One region of the Streptomyces sp. NBC_00554 genome, then DNA from elsewhere that is predicted to be linked to it. Evidence: riboswitches for the same ligand, from Rfam matches in the RefSeq annotation. Region 1 holds a riboswitch; each other region holds the start of a gene.

Region 1 (4,766 bases):
TGAGGCGGCGCTGTGGTCCCTGCTGCGCAGAGCGGCGACGCTCGTCCCGGGGCTCGCGGCATGGTGGCGGGTGCAGACCGGACCGTCCCACGCCCAGCCGCGCTGGAACGCCGTATGCCGGAACGCGGCCGAGCCACGGCCACTTCGACAGGTGCTGCTGCGGCACGCCGTCTCCCGCCGGGGACCGCCGACAGGGCTCGTGTACACGCCCTGATCCCATCCCCACCAGTACGGAGCTTCCCTGATGTCCCCGATACGCACCACCCTGCGCCGGGCCGGCCTCGTCGCCGGTCTTGCCGCGGCCGGAGTCCTGGCGGCCGCGGGCGCGGCCTTCGCCCATGTGACGGTTCACCCCGAGAGCTACGCCAAGGGCGCCACGGACGGCGTTCTGACCTTCCGTGTCCCCAACGAGGAGGACACCGCCAGCACCACGAAGGTGCAGGTCTTCCTGCCCACCGACCATCCGGTCCTGGGCGTTCTGGTCACTCCCGAGGAGGGCTGGACCCCGGAGGTGACGACGACCAAGCTGAAGACCCCCGTCAAGACGGACGACGGCACGATCACCGACGCCGTCTCCGAGATCACCTGGACCGGCGGCAGGATCCGCCACGGCGAGTACCAGGACTTCAACGTCGCCTTCGGTCAACTTCCCGACGACGTGGACCAGTTGACCTTCAAGACGCTGCAGACCTACTCGGACGGAAGCGTCGCCCGCTGGATCGAGGAGGCGGAACAGGGCGGGGACGAGCCGGAGAACCCAGCGCCGGTGCTGATGCTCACGGCCAAGACCGCGGCCGACTCCGAGGAGGCCGCGTCGTCGAGCTCGGACTCGGACTCGGCTCCTGCCGCCGAGAGTTCGGCCGCGAGCAGTGACTCGACTGCTCGTGGCCTGGGGATCGCCGGCCTGGTCGTGGGCGTCCTCGGCCTGGCCGCGGCCGGCTTCGCCCTCGCGCGCGCCCGCAGCGCCCGCTCCTAGTCCGTCCCGCTCCTAGTCCGTCCCGTTCCTGGTCCGTCCTAGTCCGTCCTGTTCCGCTCCCAGTCCGCGAGCGGTTGCCGCCCCGCCGGTCTCAACTCCCCTCGGCGGGGCGGACCGCCCATCGCTGCTCCACCTTGGCCAGCCGCCAGTACGCCACGGCCGCGGCCCAGACGGCCACGAACAGGCCCACGATGATGTACCCGACGTTGCCCAGGTCGAGCCCCGCGATCCAGCCGGTGACCGAGTCGGTCAGGTCGAGCTTCTCGTGCAGGACGCTCACCAGCTCGATCGTGCCGATGAAGAAGGCCACCGCGATGGACAGGCCGGTGATGGTGAGGTTGTAGAACACCTTGCGCACCGGGTTGGAGAAGGCCCACTGGTAGGCGAAGTTCATGAACGTGCCGTCCAGGGTGTCGAACAGGCTCATCCCCGCCGCGAACAGCAGCGGCAGGCACAGGATCGCGTACCAGGGCAGGCCGGCCGCCGCGCCGCTGCCCGCCATCACCATCAGCGTGACCTCGGTGGCCGTGTCGAAGCCGAGGCCGAAGAGGAAGCCCAGCGGGTACATCTGCCCAGGACGCGTGATGGACTTGGTGAAGCGGCCGAGGATCCGGTTCATGAACCCCCGGGAATCCAGGTGCTGTTCGAGCTCGGCCTCGTCGTACGTACCGGCCCGCATCGCCCTGAAGACCCGCAGGATGCCGACCAGCGCGACGAGGTTGAGGGCGGCGATCAGGTAGAGGAACGACCCGGAGACCGTGGTGCCCATCACCCCGAGCACCTGGTGCGTACTCGAGCCCTCGTTCATGATCCGCCCGGCCAGCTGGGTGCCTCCGGCGATCAGCGCGGCGAGCAGCACCACCACGCTTGAGTGCCCCAGCGCGAACCAGAAGCCCACCGACACCGGCCGCTTCCCGTCGGCCATCAGCTTTCGGGTGGTGTTGTCGATCGCGGCGATGTGGTCGGCGTCGAAGGCATGCCGCATGCCCAGGGTGTACGCCGTGATGCCCAGGCCGATGCCGAAGGCCTTGGAGCCGACCTCGTAGTGCTCCGGCACCACGAGCAGGAACAGGATGCCGAACGCGACGACATGCAGCGCCGCGATCACTGCCAGAAGTACGGCCGTGCGCACGGTGTCCTCGCGTCGCCAGCGGAATCCGGCGGCGGGTGGGGACGACTGCGTGGGCAGGGTCATGGGGTCACGCTCCAGCACCTCGTGGATCACTTCGTGAGATGCCGTGGCCGGTCTCCTGGCTGACGGGGGTCCGCACCGTCCCGCCTTCCCGGCCGCCGGGAGGCGACCAGTGGCCGAAGTGGGACGGGGCGCCTCAAGCCGTTTGCTCCGTACACGAGTACGCCGTGTACGGACCTGGTCCGAGGCCCGATCACAGTGGCGAGGGCCGCTCCGGCCTGGGCCCCTTCGAGGACGAAGAGGCCGTCACCGGTCTTCCCGAACACCACGGCCCACCAACCGTAGGCGTGGCCGCTCTCCCCTGCAAAGCTGCACAGGTGCGCAGGTATTGAAGATCACATAGCGGTGCCTGCGAAGATGACCTCATGCACCTCGTCCCCGCCGAGCGCGCCGATCGCCGGACCATCGACGGCCACCGGGTCTGCGACGCAGTCGCCGGCATCGGTGAACCAGGGCACGTACGAGCCTGGGCCGACCGCTTCTCCCTCCTCGCGGACCCGCGTCGCCTCGCCCTGCTCCTGGCCCTGCACCGGGCCGGCCCCCTCGCCGTCTCCGACCTCGCCGTCGCGACCGGCATGAACGACCCCGCCGTGTCCCAGGCCCTGCGTCTGCTCCGTACCGCCGGGGTGGTCGAGGGCGACAAGGACGGGCGGGTCGTGCGCTACCGGGTGACCGACGGCCCGACCGCCGAACTCCTCGAGCACTGTTGAGTTGCCAAGGTGCTGTGTCGCTCAGTGCTGCTCCGGTGCCTTCTTCTTGTTGACGAAGACCAGTGCTGCGCCGCCGATCACGACGAGGGCGATCGCCACGCCCCCGATGATCGGGGTGGCGCTGGAACTGCCGGTCTCGGCGAGGTCGGTGCCGTCGCTGAAGGTCTTGACCGACGTGGCGGGGCTCGGCTCACCGGCCGTCTGGGTCGTGACGTCGCTCGTGCTGCCCTGCGTCTCGCAGTCGAGCATGCCGGTGAAACGCTTCTCGAAGCCGTTCGCGCCGATGGCCGTGAAGTCGTACGCCTGGTCCTCCTGGAGCGTCACCGTCACCACCCGGGACTCGCCTGCCGGGACGGTGTGCTCGATCCCCGCCAGCTCGAAGGTGAACGCCTCGTCGCCCTCGTTGGCAGCCGTGATGTCAACGCCGCCCCTGGCGCAGTTCTTCTCGGCTGACAGCGCGGGTATCGCGCCTTCCGTGGCCCAGGTGGCGGTCGCCGTCGCGGAGACCGTCGACTCGCTGGAGCCGGCGAGTATCTGGGTCTGGCTGCGGGTCTCCGAGGCGAAGGCCCGGCCGACGGGCACGGTCGTCGACGCCTGCACGGTCAGCGCGGCCGAACCGTCCGTGCTGTCCTCGGGCACGTCGAAGTAGAGCCGGCTGCCGTCGACCGCGGAGGTGATCACCTTGCCTTCCGCGTCCACGATCTCCACTCCGCTGGTGGCGGAGTCCGCGGGCGGAATCACCGTCACGCCGTCCGCGTTGGTGTGCACCGTGACCGGGCCGAGCTTCCCGCCGGCGTGGCCGGAGACCGCGGGCCGGTCGAGGGTCAGCGAGGCCGCGGGCTCCGCCAGGTTCTGCGCGCTCTTCTCCAGGTAGTCCGCGAGCTTCTCCGCCTGCGGGTCCACCGCGTCCACTTCGGCGCCGTCCGAGTACCGCCAGATGGCCACCTGGGTGCCGGCCGCCGCGTCCTGCTCGGTGAGACCGTCCGCTCCGGCCTTCTCGGCCAGCGCCACGAGGTTGTTCACCTGCGGATAGGAGTTCTGCAGGATCCAGCGGATCTTGCCCGCGTCCGCGTTGCCGTTCAGCGAGGTGCCGCTCCAGGAGGTCTCCTGGTACTTGGCGTCCTTCTGCGTCGGGTTGTGGAGGTCGATGCAGTAGGTCTGCAGGGTGCCGCCGTTGTCGACGGACATCTCGAACAGGCCCGCGGACACCTGCTGGTCCTCGCCGTTGGCGTCGTGTATCACGGCGGTTCCGTAGGTCTTCAGGCCGCCTATGGTGGCGGTCGCGCCACCCTGGTTCCGCGGCGTCTCGTCGGCGACGGCCGTACCGGCGGCGGCCATCGCCCCCGCGGCGACGAGCCCCGACACCAACGCCGCGGCGGCGAGGCGGGCGGCGCCTCGCCTGCGCGCGGACAACGCAGAGAACGAAGAAAGCACAGAATTCCCTTCGAGCAGGACCCGTTGACTTCGAGCAGGACCCGTTGACATGGGGGGACGGTCCCGGCAGCAGAATCAGAAGCCCCGTGATCCATGAGCTATGTCCGGCATCCTAAGGACGCGGCGCACCACGCTCCCCAGTCATGTCATCCGATAACCGATCCGACTCGGAATCGTTATCGCTCAACACGCCTGTGAGCTGCGCTTATCGACAAATCCACGAAAGCTGTTCGGAATGTACTTGTCGATAAGCCGCAGTTCGGTCAGGTCGTTTCCGGCTCTGACATCACGTCACTCCGGCCGGCTCGGGCTGAGTCTGTGGCTCCGTTTCCCAACTGGGCTCCGGCTGGGGGCTCGGAGTCGATCCGGTGTCCCCCTTGGAGGCACGTCGGAACGCCGACGTGCCTCGTGAGAGGTCGTGGCCGATCGCCACCGCGTCGATGTCCGCCGACGT
Region 2 (4,766 bases), 3.9 Mb from region 1:
TACGCCGCCTGCGGTGAGCCGGAACGCCTCGGTGGCCCAGGCCAGATAGGCGGGACGGTCCACGGCACGCAGCGGCAGCGTCTCGCGCAGGGCGGGTTCGTCGACCTGGATGACCGAAGTACCCGCCGCTTCCAGCTCGTTGACCTCGTCGCGCAGGGCGAGGGCGACCTGGCGGGCGGTGTCGCCGAGCGGCTGGTCGTCGCGGACGAAGGACCAGGCGAGCATGGTGACAGGGCCGGTGAGCATGCCCTTGACCGGGCGGTCGGTGAGGGACTGGGCGTACGTCGTCCAGCGCACGGTCATCGGCTCGGGGCGGGAGATGTCGCCGGCCAGGATCGGCGGGCGGACGTAGCGGGTGCCGTACGACTGGACCCAGCCGTGCTGGGTGGCGAGGTAGCCGGTGAGCTGTTCGGCGAAGTACTGGACCATGTCGTTGCGTTCGGGCTCGCCGTGCACCAGGACGTCGAGACCGGTCTTCTCCTGGAAGGAGATCACCTCGCCGATCTCGGCCCTGATGCGCTCCTCGTACCCGGCGCCGTCGATCCGCCCCGCGCGCAGGTCGGCCCGCGCGACGCGCAGTTCGGCGGTCTGCGGGAAGGAGCCGATGGTGGTGGTCGGCAGCAGCGGCAGACCGAGGTGGGCGCGCTGGGCGGCGGCCCGCTCGGAGTACGGCTGGGAGCGGCGGGCGTCGGCGTCCGTGACGGCGGCGGTGCGGGCCCGTACCGCGGGGTCGCGGGTCAGCGCCGAGCCGGCGCGGGAGGCCAGGTCGGCCCGGTTGGCGGCCAGTTCCGCGCCAATGGCTTCGGTCCCACGGGTGAGGCCCTTGGCGAGGGTGACGATCTCGGCGGTCTTCTGGCGGGCGAAGGCGAGCCAGCGCAGGATCTGCGGCTCGATGTCACGTTCGGCGGCGGCGTCGAGCGGGACGTGGAGCAGTGAACAGGAGGCGGCCACGTCGACCCGGTCGGCGAGGCCGAGCAGAGTGCCGAGCGTGGCGAGGGACGCCGACAGGTCGTTCACCCAGATGTTGCGGCCGTTGACCACGCCCGCGACCAGCCGCTTGCCGGGCAGTCCGCCCACTGCGGCCAGGGCGTCCAGGTTGGCGGCGGCGGCCTCGGTGAAATCCAGGGCGAGACCGTCGACAGGAGCCTTGGCCAGTACCGGCAGCGCGGCTCCGAGCCGCCCGAAGTACGAGGCGACGAGCAGCTTCGGGCGGTCGTCGAGCCCTCCCAGGTCACGGTAGGCACGGTCGGCCGCGTTCAGCTCGGCGGGCGTGCGGTCCTGGACGAGAGCCGGTTCGTCGAGCTGCACCCACTCGGCGCCCGCTGCCCGCAGGTCCCCGAGGACCTCGGCGTACACGGGCAGCAGCCGGTCGAGCAAGGTCAGCGGGTCGAAGTCCGGGGCCACGCCGGGCGCGGGCTTGGCGAGCAGGAGATAGGTGATGGGGCCGACGAGGACCGGGCGGGCGGTTAGGCCGAGTGCGAGAGCTTCGCCGAACTCGGTGACCTGCTTGGTGGAGTCGGTGGTGAAGACGGTGTCCGGGCCCAACTCAGGCACGAGGTAGTGGTAGTTGGTGTCGAACCACTTCGTCATCTCCAGCGGCGCCACCTCCTGCGTGCCGCGCGCCATCGCGAAGTACCCGTCCAGCGCATCGAGTTCGACGGCGGCGCGGTGGCGCTCGGGGATCGCGCCGACCATGATGCTGGTGTCCAGGACATGGTCGTAGTACGAGAAGTCGCCGGTCGGCACTTCGTGGACACCGGCCTCGGCCAGCTGCCGCCAGTTGGTACGGCGCAGTTCGGCGGCGGTGGCCCGGAGGGCGTCGGCGTCGACGCGACCCTTCCAGTACCCCTCGACGGCCTTCTTCAGTTCCCGGCCCTGACCCTGACGGGGGTAGCCGTACACGGTTGCCTGTGCTGCCGCGGCTGCGGACTTCGCTGTCACGGAACTCTCCTTCGCGAGATGTCTCCCTGAGATCCCGGGACGGGACGAGAGCGCGAAGGAACGCCAGATCGGCGGGTTGTCGTGCCCGCCGATGTGTACGCCGACCCGCCCACGAGGTCACCGGGATTCCGCGCACGAATGCTTCGCGTGCGGGCAGTTGGCAGGTCTTCGGACTCGTGGGCACGTCCTCCATTGCACGGAGGACACCTACTGGCCGTCGCTTCCCAGGCCCTGTTCCGGACCCAGTGCGTATGACGGCGGTTGTTCCCACTTACCGCTGCGGGGCAGTCCCGGAATTTCACCGGGTTCCCTCTTGCGACGCGTCCGTCTGGCTGACGGGGCGAACCAGCTGCGCTGGCTAGCCTACGGGGTGGGGGTTGGATGCGTCGATTTTTGGGTGCGGCCCGGTGGGGGCTGGTCGCGCAGTTCCCCGCGCCCCTTAGGGCAAGTCGGTTGGCCGGGATTCGAATGCTCGCAGGATTTCCTCTGCCGCCAGGGTTGCTGTCAACTCGCCCTCGCGTACCTGGCGTTCGAGGTCGGGAGCCAGCGCACGTACGGCCGGATCTGAGTGCAGGCGGCCGAGGAGTTCGTCGCGGACCATCGTCCAGGTCCAGTCCACCTGTTGGTTGCGGCGCTTGGTGGCTAGGCGGCCGGTGGAGTCCAACAGCGACCGGTGTTGTTCCAGGCGTTCCCAGACCGTGTCCAGGCCCGTTCCCTCGCGGGCGCTGCAGCTCAGCACCGGTGGGGTCCAGGCGGCGTCGACGGGGTGCATCAGCCGCAGCGCGCCCGCCAACTCCCTTGCCGCGCCCCGGGCTTCGCGCTCGTGCGGGCCGTCCGCCTTGTTGACGGCGATGACGTCCGCGAGTTCCAGGACGCCCTTCTTGATGCCCTGCAACTGGTCGCCGGTGCGGGCGAGGGTCAGCAGCAGGAAGGAGTCGACCATGTTGGCGACGGCGGTCTCGGACTGGCCGACACCGACCGTCTCCACGAGTACGACGTCGTAGCCCGCCGCCTCCATCACCACGATCGACTCCCGGGTCGCCTTCGCCACCCCGCCGAGCGTGCCGGCGGTGGGGGAGGGCCGTACGAACGCCGCCGGGTCGACGGCCAGCCGCTCCATGCGCGTCTTGTCGCCGAGGATCGACCCGCCCGTCCGGCTCGACGATGGATCGACCGCGAGCACCGCGACCCGGAACCCGAGCGAGGTGAGCAGCGTGCCGAACGCGTCGATGAACGTCGACTTGCCCACGCCCGGCACACCGCTGATGCCGATCCGTCGCGCTTTCCCGCTGTGCGGCAGCAGCTCGGTCAGCAACTCCTGTGCCATGACCCGGTGTTGGGGCCTGGTCGACTCCACGAGCGTGATGGCGCGGGCCACCAGCGCCCGCTTCCCGTCGAGTACGCCCTTCACATAGGTGTCGACATCGATCACGGGGTGTGCCCGAGGTCGGTGGCCAGCCGCTGCACCAGGTCGTACGCCGCGTCCGGGATCACCGTCCCGGGCGGGAAGACGGCAGCCGCGCCCATCTCCAGGAGCGTGGGCACGTCCTGCGGCGGGATCACCCCGCCGACCACGACCATGATGTCCTCGCGGCCCTCCTCGGCGAGCTGCTCCCGCAACGCCGGCACGAGGGTGAGGTGCCCGGCGGCCAGCGAGGACACCCCGACGATGTGCACGTCCGCCTCGACGGCCTGGCGGGCCACCTCGCCCGGGGTCTGGAACAGCGGGCCGACGTCGACGTCGAAGCCGAGGTCCGCGAAGGCGGTGGCGATCACCTTCTGGCCGCGGTCGTGGCCGTCCTGGCCCATCTTGGCGACCAGGATGCGGGGGCGGCGGCCCTCGGCCTCCTCGAAGGAGCCCACCAGGGACCGGGTGCGCTCGACGTTCGGGGAATCGCCGGCTTCGTTGCGGTACACACCGGAGATCGTACGGATCTGGCTCGAGTGCCGTCCGTACACCTTCTCCAGGGCGTCGGAGATCTCGCCGACGGTGGCCTTGGCACGGGCCGCGTTCACGGCCAGCTCCAACAGGTTGCCGGTGCCCCCAGCGGCGCGGGTCAGGGCGTCCAGCGAGTCCTGGCACGCCCGCTCGTCGCGCTCAGCGCGCAGCCGTCGCAGCTTCTCGATCTGCTGCGTGCGTACGGAGGAGTTGTCGACCGTGAGGACGTCGATCTGCTCGTCGGTCTCGACGCGGTACTTGTTCACGCCGATGACCGGCTGGCGCCCGGAGTCGATCCGGGCCTGGGTGCGGGCCGCCGCCTCTTCGATGCGCAGCTTGGGGATGCCCGCGTCGATGGCCTTGGCCATACCGCCCGCCGCCTCGACCTCCTCGATGTGCTGCCAGGCCCGGCGCGCGAGGTCGTACGTCAGCTTCTCGACGTACGCGCTGCCGCCCCACGGGTCGATCGACCGGGTCGTGCCCGACTCCTGCTGGATGAGGAGCTGGGTGTTGCGGGCGATGCGTGCCGAGAAGTCGGTGGGCAGGGCGAGCGCTTCGTCGAGGGCGTTGGTGTGCAGCGACTGGGTGTGGCCCTGGGTCGCCGCCATCGCCTCGACGCACGTACGCGTCACGTTGTTGAAGACGTCCTGCGCGGTCAGCGACCAGCCCGAGGTCTGCGAATGGGTGCGCAGGGAAAGGGACTTGGCGTTCTGCGGGTCGAACTGCCTGACCAGCTTGGCCCACAGCAGGCGCGCCGCCCGCATCTTCGCGATCTCCATGAAGAAGTTCATGCCGATCGCCCAGAAGAAGGACAGCCGGGGCGCGAACGCGTCCACGTCCATCCCTGCCGCCCGGCCCGCCCGGATGTACTCCACTCCGTCGGCCA
Region 3 (4,766 bases), 1.4 Mb from region 1:
GCGCAGCGAACCGCAGTACACGGGAAGGGCGTTGGCCTCCCGCGCCTCGATCGCGTCGCACAGCGTGTCGACGAAGGCGGTGTTGCCGGACAGCTCGTGTGCCCGGTAGAAGAGCACGCCGATCGTCGGCCGGCCCTCGACGAACGCACGCTCGCCGTGGACGCCGTACTCGGCCGTCTTGCGCGGCTCTTCGAAGCCCTCGCCGGTGAGCAGCACGGTGTCGGAGAGGAAGCGGGCCAGCTCGGTCAGGTTCTCCGGGCCGCCCTCGACGAGATAGCGCAGCGCCTCGGCGACCACACCGGCGGGCACCGACGACTCGGCCATCAACTCTGCGTCGGGGACGGACTCCCCGCCGAGCAGAACGGTCGGAACGCCGGACGCCTTCAGGAAGGCGAGCCCGTCCTCCCAGGCGCGCTTGCCGCCAAGGAGCCGTACGACGACGACATCCGCGCCCCCGACGAGCGCGGGGAGTTCGGCGGCGACATCCACCCGGGTCGGATTGCCGATCCGGTACGCGGCGCCGGAGGCCCGGGCCGCCAGCAGATCCGTGTCGGCGGTCGACAACAACAACACTGTGCTCATGCGGGCGCTCCCGGTGGAATGAAAGGCAGTCCTGTCGGCGCGCCGGACTCGATGAGCCGCCACAGCGCGTCCGTATCCGCGTGTTCCTCGATCAGATCGCCGAGCCGGTCCAACTGCTCCTCGCGCAGCGCCGCGAACGACGTGTCGGCGGCCGGTACGAAGCGGCGCCCCGCGGCGGCCGCCACCTCGCGCAGGAAGGCCCGCCGGAACCCGTCCGACTCCAACGAGCCGTGCCAGTGCGTGCCCCAGACCTCACCGACCCGGCAGCCATCCAAGAAGGGCTCCCCGCCGGTGACTTGGGCGACGCCATGGTGGATCTCGTACCCCTCGACGGGCTCGCCCAGCGCTTCGCCCACGGGCCGCGTGAGCGTCTTCTCCCGCGCGAACCGCACGCGTACGGGCAGCAGTCCGAGCCCGTCGACATGACCTGCCCGTGACTCGACCTCGTCCTCGATGTGCTCGCCGAGGAGCTGGAAGCCGCCGCAGATGCCGAGCACGGGCCGCCCCTCGGCGGCCCGTCGCGCGATCGCGTCCGCGAGCCCGCGTTCCCGAAGCCACTCCAGCGCCTTCACCGTCCCCCGGGTCCCCGGTACGACGACGAGGTCCGCGTCGGCCAGCTCCTCGGCCCGGTCCACGAAACGCACGACGACACCCGGCTCGGCGGCCAGCGCGTCCACGTCCGTGAAGTTGGACATCAGGGGGATCGCGCAGACGGCGACCCGCAGTACGTCCTCGCCGACGGGCGCGGTGACCGTGGACTCCCGGACCGCGCCCCTCATGGAGACCCGCAGCCCGTCCTCCTCGTCGATCCCGAGGCCGTGCTGGAAGGGCAATACCCCGTAGGAGGGCCGCCCGGTGAGCCCGTGGAGCATGTCGAGCCCCGGCTCCAGGAGGGAGACATCCCCGCGGAACTTGTTCACGAGGAACCCGGCGACGAGCTCCTGGTCCTCGCGGGACAGCAGTGCGACGGTCCCGAAGAAGGACGCGAAGACGCCCCCGCGGTCGATGTCGCCGACGACGAGCACGGGCAGCCGCGCGTTGCGCGCGATCCCCATGTTCACGATGTCGGTCCGCCGCAGATTGATCTCGGCGGGACTCCCCGCTCCCTCGCAGATCACCGCGTCATACGTGCCCCGCAACTCGGCTAGGCACTCCAGCACGGTCCCGAGCAGAGCTTCCTGCCGCCCTCCGTGCAGCCTTTCCCCGGGGGACGACCCCCCAGACCCCCCGAAGAACCCGCGAGCACTCATCTCACCCACGGGCTTCCCCATGAGCACGACCTGACTGCTGCGGTCGCTCCCCGGCTTGAGCAGCACGGGATTCATCAGCGCGGTCGGCTCCACGCGAGCGGCCTGCGCCTGCATGGCCTGCGCCCGGCCGATCTCGGCGCCCTCACGTGTCACGAACGAGTTCAGCGACATGTTCTGCGCCTTGAAGGGCGCGACCTTGACGCCCTGCCGCACCAGCCACCGGCAGATCCCGGCGGTCACGACGCTCTTGCCCGCGTCGGAAGTGGTTCCGGCGATCAGCAGGCCGCCGCCGCTCATGAGTTCCCTCCCCGTTGCCCCAACAGCCGCCCGGCGGCACACACACCCAGCGCGAGCCAGCTCACGCGCCGCGACAGCCGTACGGCCCGCTCGATGTCGCCGACCGCGACGGCGCGACCCTTGCCGTTCAGTACGGGCCGGTGCTCGACCCTTCCCCCGTACGCGAGGGTCCCGCCGAGCCGCACACCGAGCGCCCCCGCGAACGAGGCCTCCACGGGCCCGGCGTTGGGGCTCGGATGCTTGCAGGCGTCCACCCGCCAGGCGCGCGCGGCGCCCCGCGGGTCGCCTCCGGCGGCGGCCGCGAGAACGGCGGTGAGCCTCGCCCCCGGCCAGCCCGCGACATCGTCGAGCCGCGCGGAAGCCCAGCCGTAGCGCCGGTACTTGGGGGACCTGTGCCCGACCATCGCGTCGAGCGTGTTGACGGCGCGGAACCCGACGAGCCCGGGCACGCCGGCCACGGCGCCCCACACAAGTGCTCCCACCACGGCGTCGGAGGTGTTCTCGGCGACGGACTCGACGACGGCCCGGGCGATCCCGTCCGCGTCGAGCGCCTGCGGATCCCGCCCGCACAGATGCGGCAGCCGCTCCCGGGCCCTCTCGACATCACCGGCTTCGAGCGCGCTGCCGATCGCGCGGGCCTCCCGGCCGAGCGAGGTTCCGCCGACGACGGCCCAAGTGGCGGCGGCGGTCAGCGCGATGGAGGCGGTACGGGATCCACGTACGGAACGACTCGCGAGCGCCGCGAGCCCGGTGGCGCCGCCCACGCACACGGCCGTGTGCAGCGCGCCCCACCCCCGGTGGTCCCGCCACAGCACTCGCTCGACGGCTCCCGCGCCACGTCCGAACGCGGCGACCGGATGGCCCCGGCGGGGATCGCCGAGCAGCAGGTCACCGAGAAGGCCGGCGGCGGCGCCGTACGCGAAGACGCGATCGGCACGCACCGGTTCAGCCGACCGTCAGGTCAGGCACAACCGTGGTTCGCAGGGCACTTGGGCAGCCGCGCATGGCGATATGTCCTCACTCAGGGTGTCCACGCCCTGGTTCGAAGAGACCGGCGGTGAGAGTTCCTGGCTTCCGGGGATTTCTTCCCCGGTGACAGTGGCGGGACCGCGCCGGATTCGCACCGGCTTCCTCTCTTGCCGCCGTACTTGGCTCCGGCAGTCCACCATGGGGTTGGAAGACCCGTCAACTTGCTGTTGACCTGCGGGGGGAGAGTGTGCGAAGGCCCACATACGGGTGGGGCGCGGGACGTTGATACGTCCCGCGCCCCACCCGAGGTGATGCCTGGTTCGTGCGGTATTCGTGCGTTCTCGGGATGGCCGTCAGGCCACGATCAGATAGATCCCGTACGCCACCGCCGCCGCGCACGCCGCGAAGCAGGCGTACGCGCCGGTGACCGCGAGAGCGGCGGAGCCGCCCTGCGCCGAGGCCGACTCGCGCTTGGAGAGGCCGACGATGCCCAGGGTGAAGAGGCCGACGAGGGCCACGGTGGACACGAGGCTGACTCCGAAGACGGAGCCGAGGGCTGCCCAGTCGATGTGCATGCTGTTCGTTCCTTAGACCGTGGCCGGAGCGGTGGGCTCCGCGTCCGGGGACGGGATGGTGGCCTTCAGGTCGCCGGTGAGCGGGCCCGCGGGGGGCGGGGTGACCGCGGCGATCGCCGCGGTGACGACGCCCGAAGGCTCGGCACCGACCTCGTTGACGTTGTCGATGGTCACCGGCTGGCGGCGCGACAGGTTCCAGATGGTGCCCGCGCCGGCCACCAGGAGCGCACCCGTCAGGACGATGCCCCACGTGCCCTGCTTGGTGAGGAACTCGGCGCCCGCGCCGACCAGACCGGCAGCCGGGAGAGTGAGGCCCCAGGCGATGAACATGCGGGTCGCGGTCGACCAGCGGACGACGCCGCCCTTGCGGCCGAGGCCCGAGCCCATCACGGCGCCGGAGCAGGACTGCGTGGTGGAGAGCGAGAAGCCCAGGTGGGAGGAGGCCAGGATGACCGTGGCCGCGCTGGTCTGGGCGGCGAAGCCCTGCGGCGGCGCGAGGTCGGTGAGGCCCTTGCCCATGGTGCGGATGATGCGCCAGCCGCCCAGGTAGGTGCCGAGCGCGATGGCCATACCGGCCGAGACGATGACCCAGGTGGGAGGGTTCGAGTCCGGCGCGATCACACCGCCGGTGACCAGCGCGAGGGTGATGATGCCCATCGTCTTCTGGGCGTCGTTCGTGCCGTGGGCCAGCGAGACCAGACCGGCCGAGGCGATCTGACCGGCGCGGTAGCCCTTGGCGGTCGCCTTCTCGTCGGCACGGCTGCCGATCTTGTACGTCAGGCGGGTGGCCAGCATCGCGGCGAGTCCGGCCACGAGGGGCGCGGCGATCGCGGGGAGCAGCACCTTGGTGATGACGGTCGAGCCGTTCACCGACGACCAGCCGGCCGACATGACCGCGGCGCCGATGAGGCCGCCGAAGAGTGCGTGGGAAGAGCTGGACGGGAGACCCAGAAGCCAGGTCAGCAGATTCCAGAGGATGGCGCCGACGAGCGCCGCGAAGATCACTTCGGTGCGTATGCCCTCTTCGTTGATGATGCCGCCGGAGATCGTCTTGGCGACCTCCACGGAGAGGAAAGCACCGACGAGATTCAGC

What was found. Region 1 has a riboswitch for cobalamin ahead of OG266_RS28795 (HoxN/HupN/NixA family nickel/cobalt transporter). Riboswitches for the same ligand answer to the same signal wherever they lie in the genome.
Region 2: it holds a riboswitch for cobalamin, as region 1 does, so the genes downstream of both, metE (5-methyltetrahydropteroyltriglutamate--homocysteine S-methyltransferase) here and OG266_RS28795 (HoxN/HupN/NixA family nickel/cobalt transporter) in region 1, are expected to answer to the same signal.
Region 3: it holds a riboswitch for cobalamin, as region 1 does, so the genes downstream of both, OG266_RS34800 (cobalamin biosynthesis protein) here and OG266_RS28795 (HoxN/HupN/NixA family nickel/cobalt transporter) in region 1, are expected to answer to the same signal.

What each region holds. Positions count from the first base shown of each region.
Region 1 covers NZ_CP107799.1:6,525,733-6,530,498, forward strand. Annotated here, with positions in the region: gene OG266_RS28785 (hypothetical protein) at 1-214, shown strand, start outside; gene OG266_RS28790 (YcnI family protein) at 245-976, shown strand; gene OG266_RS28795 (HoxN/HupN/NixA family nickel/cobalt transporter) at 1,068-2,171, opposite strand; cobalamin riboswitch at 2,199-2,453, opposite strand; gene OG266_RS28800 (winged helix-turn-helix domain-containing protein) at 2,534-2,878, shown strand; gene OG266_RS28805 (Cys-Gln thioester bond-forming surface protein) at 2,900-4,312, opposite strand; gene OG266_RS28810 (single-stranded DNA-binding protein) at 4,599-4,766, opposite strand, start outside.
Region 2 covers NZ_CP107799.1:2,597,606-2,602,371, reverse strand. Annotated here, with positions in the region: gene metE (5-methyltetrahydropteroyltriglutamate--homocysteine S-methyltransferase) at 1-1,941, opposite strand, end outside; cobalamin riboswitch at 2,083-2,306, opposite strand; gene meaB (methylmalonyl Co-A mutase-associated GTPase MeaB) at 2,381-3,373, opposite strand; gene scpA (methylmalonyl-CoA mutase) at 3,370-4,766, opposite strand, start outside.
Region 3 covers NZ_CP107799.1:7,901,058-7,905,823, forward strand. Annotated here, with positions in the region: gene cobN (cobaltochelatase subunit CobN) at 1-582, opposite strand, end outside; gene OG266_RS34795 (cobyric acid synthase) at 579-2,129, opposite strand; gene OG266_RS34800 (cobalamin biosynthesis protein) at 2,126-3,070, opposite strand; cobalamin riboswitch at 3,170-3,312, opposite strand; gene OG266_RS34805 (hypothetical protein) at 3,452-3,673, opposite strand; gene OG266_RS34810 (inorganic phosphate transporter) at 3,686-4,766, opposite strand, start outside.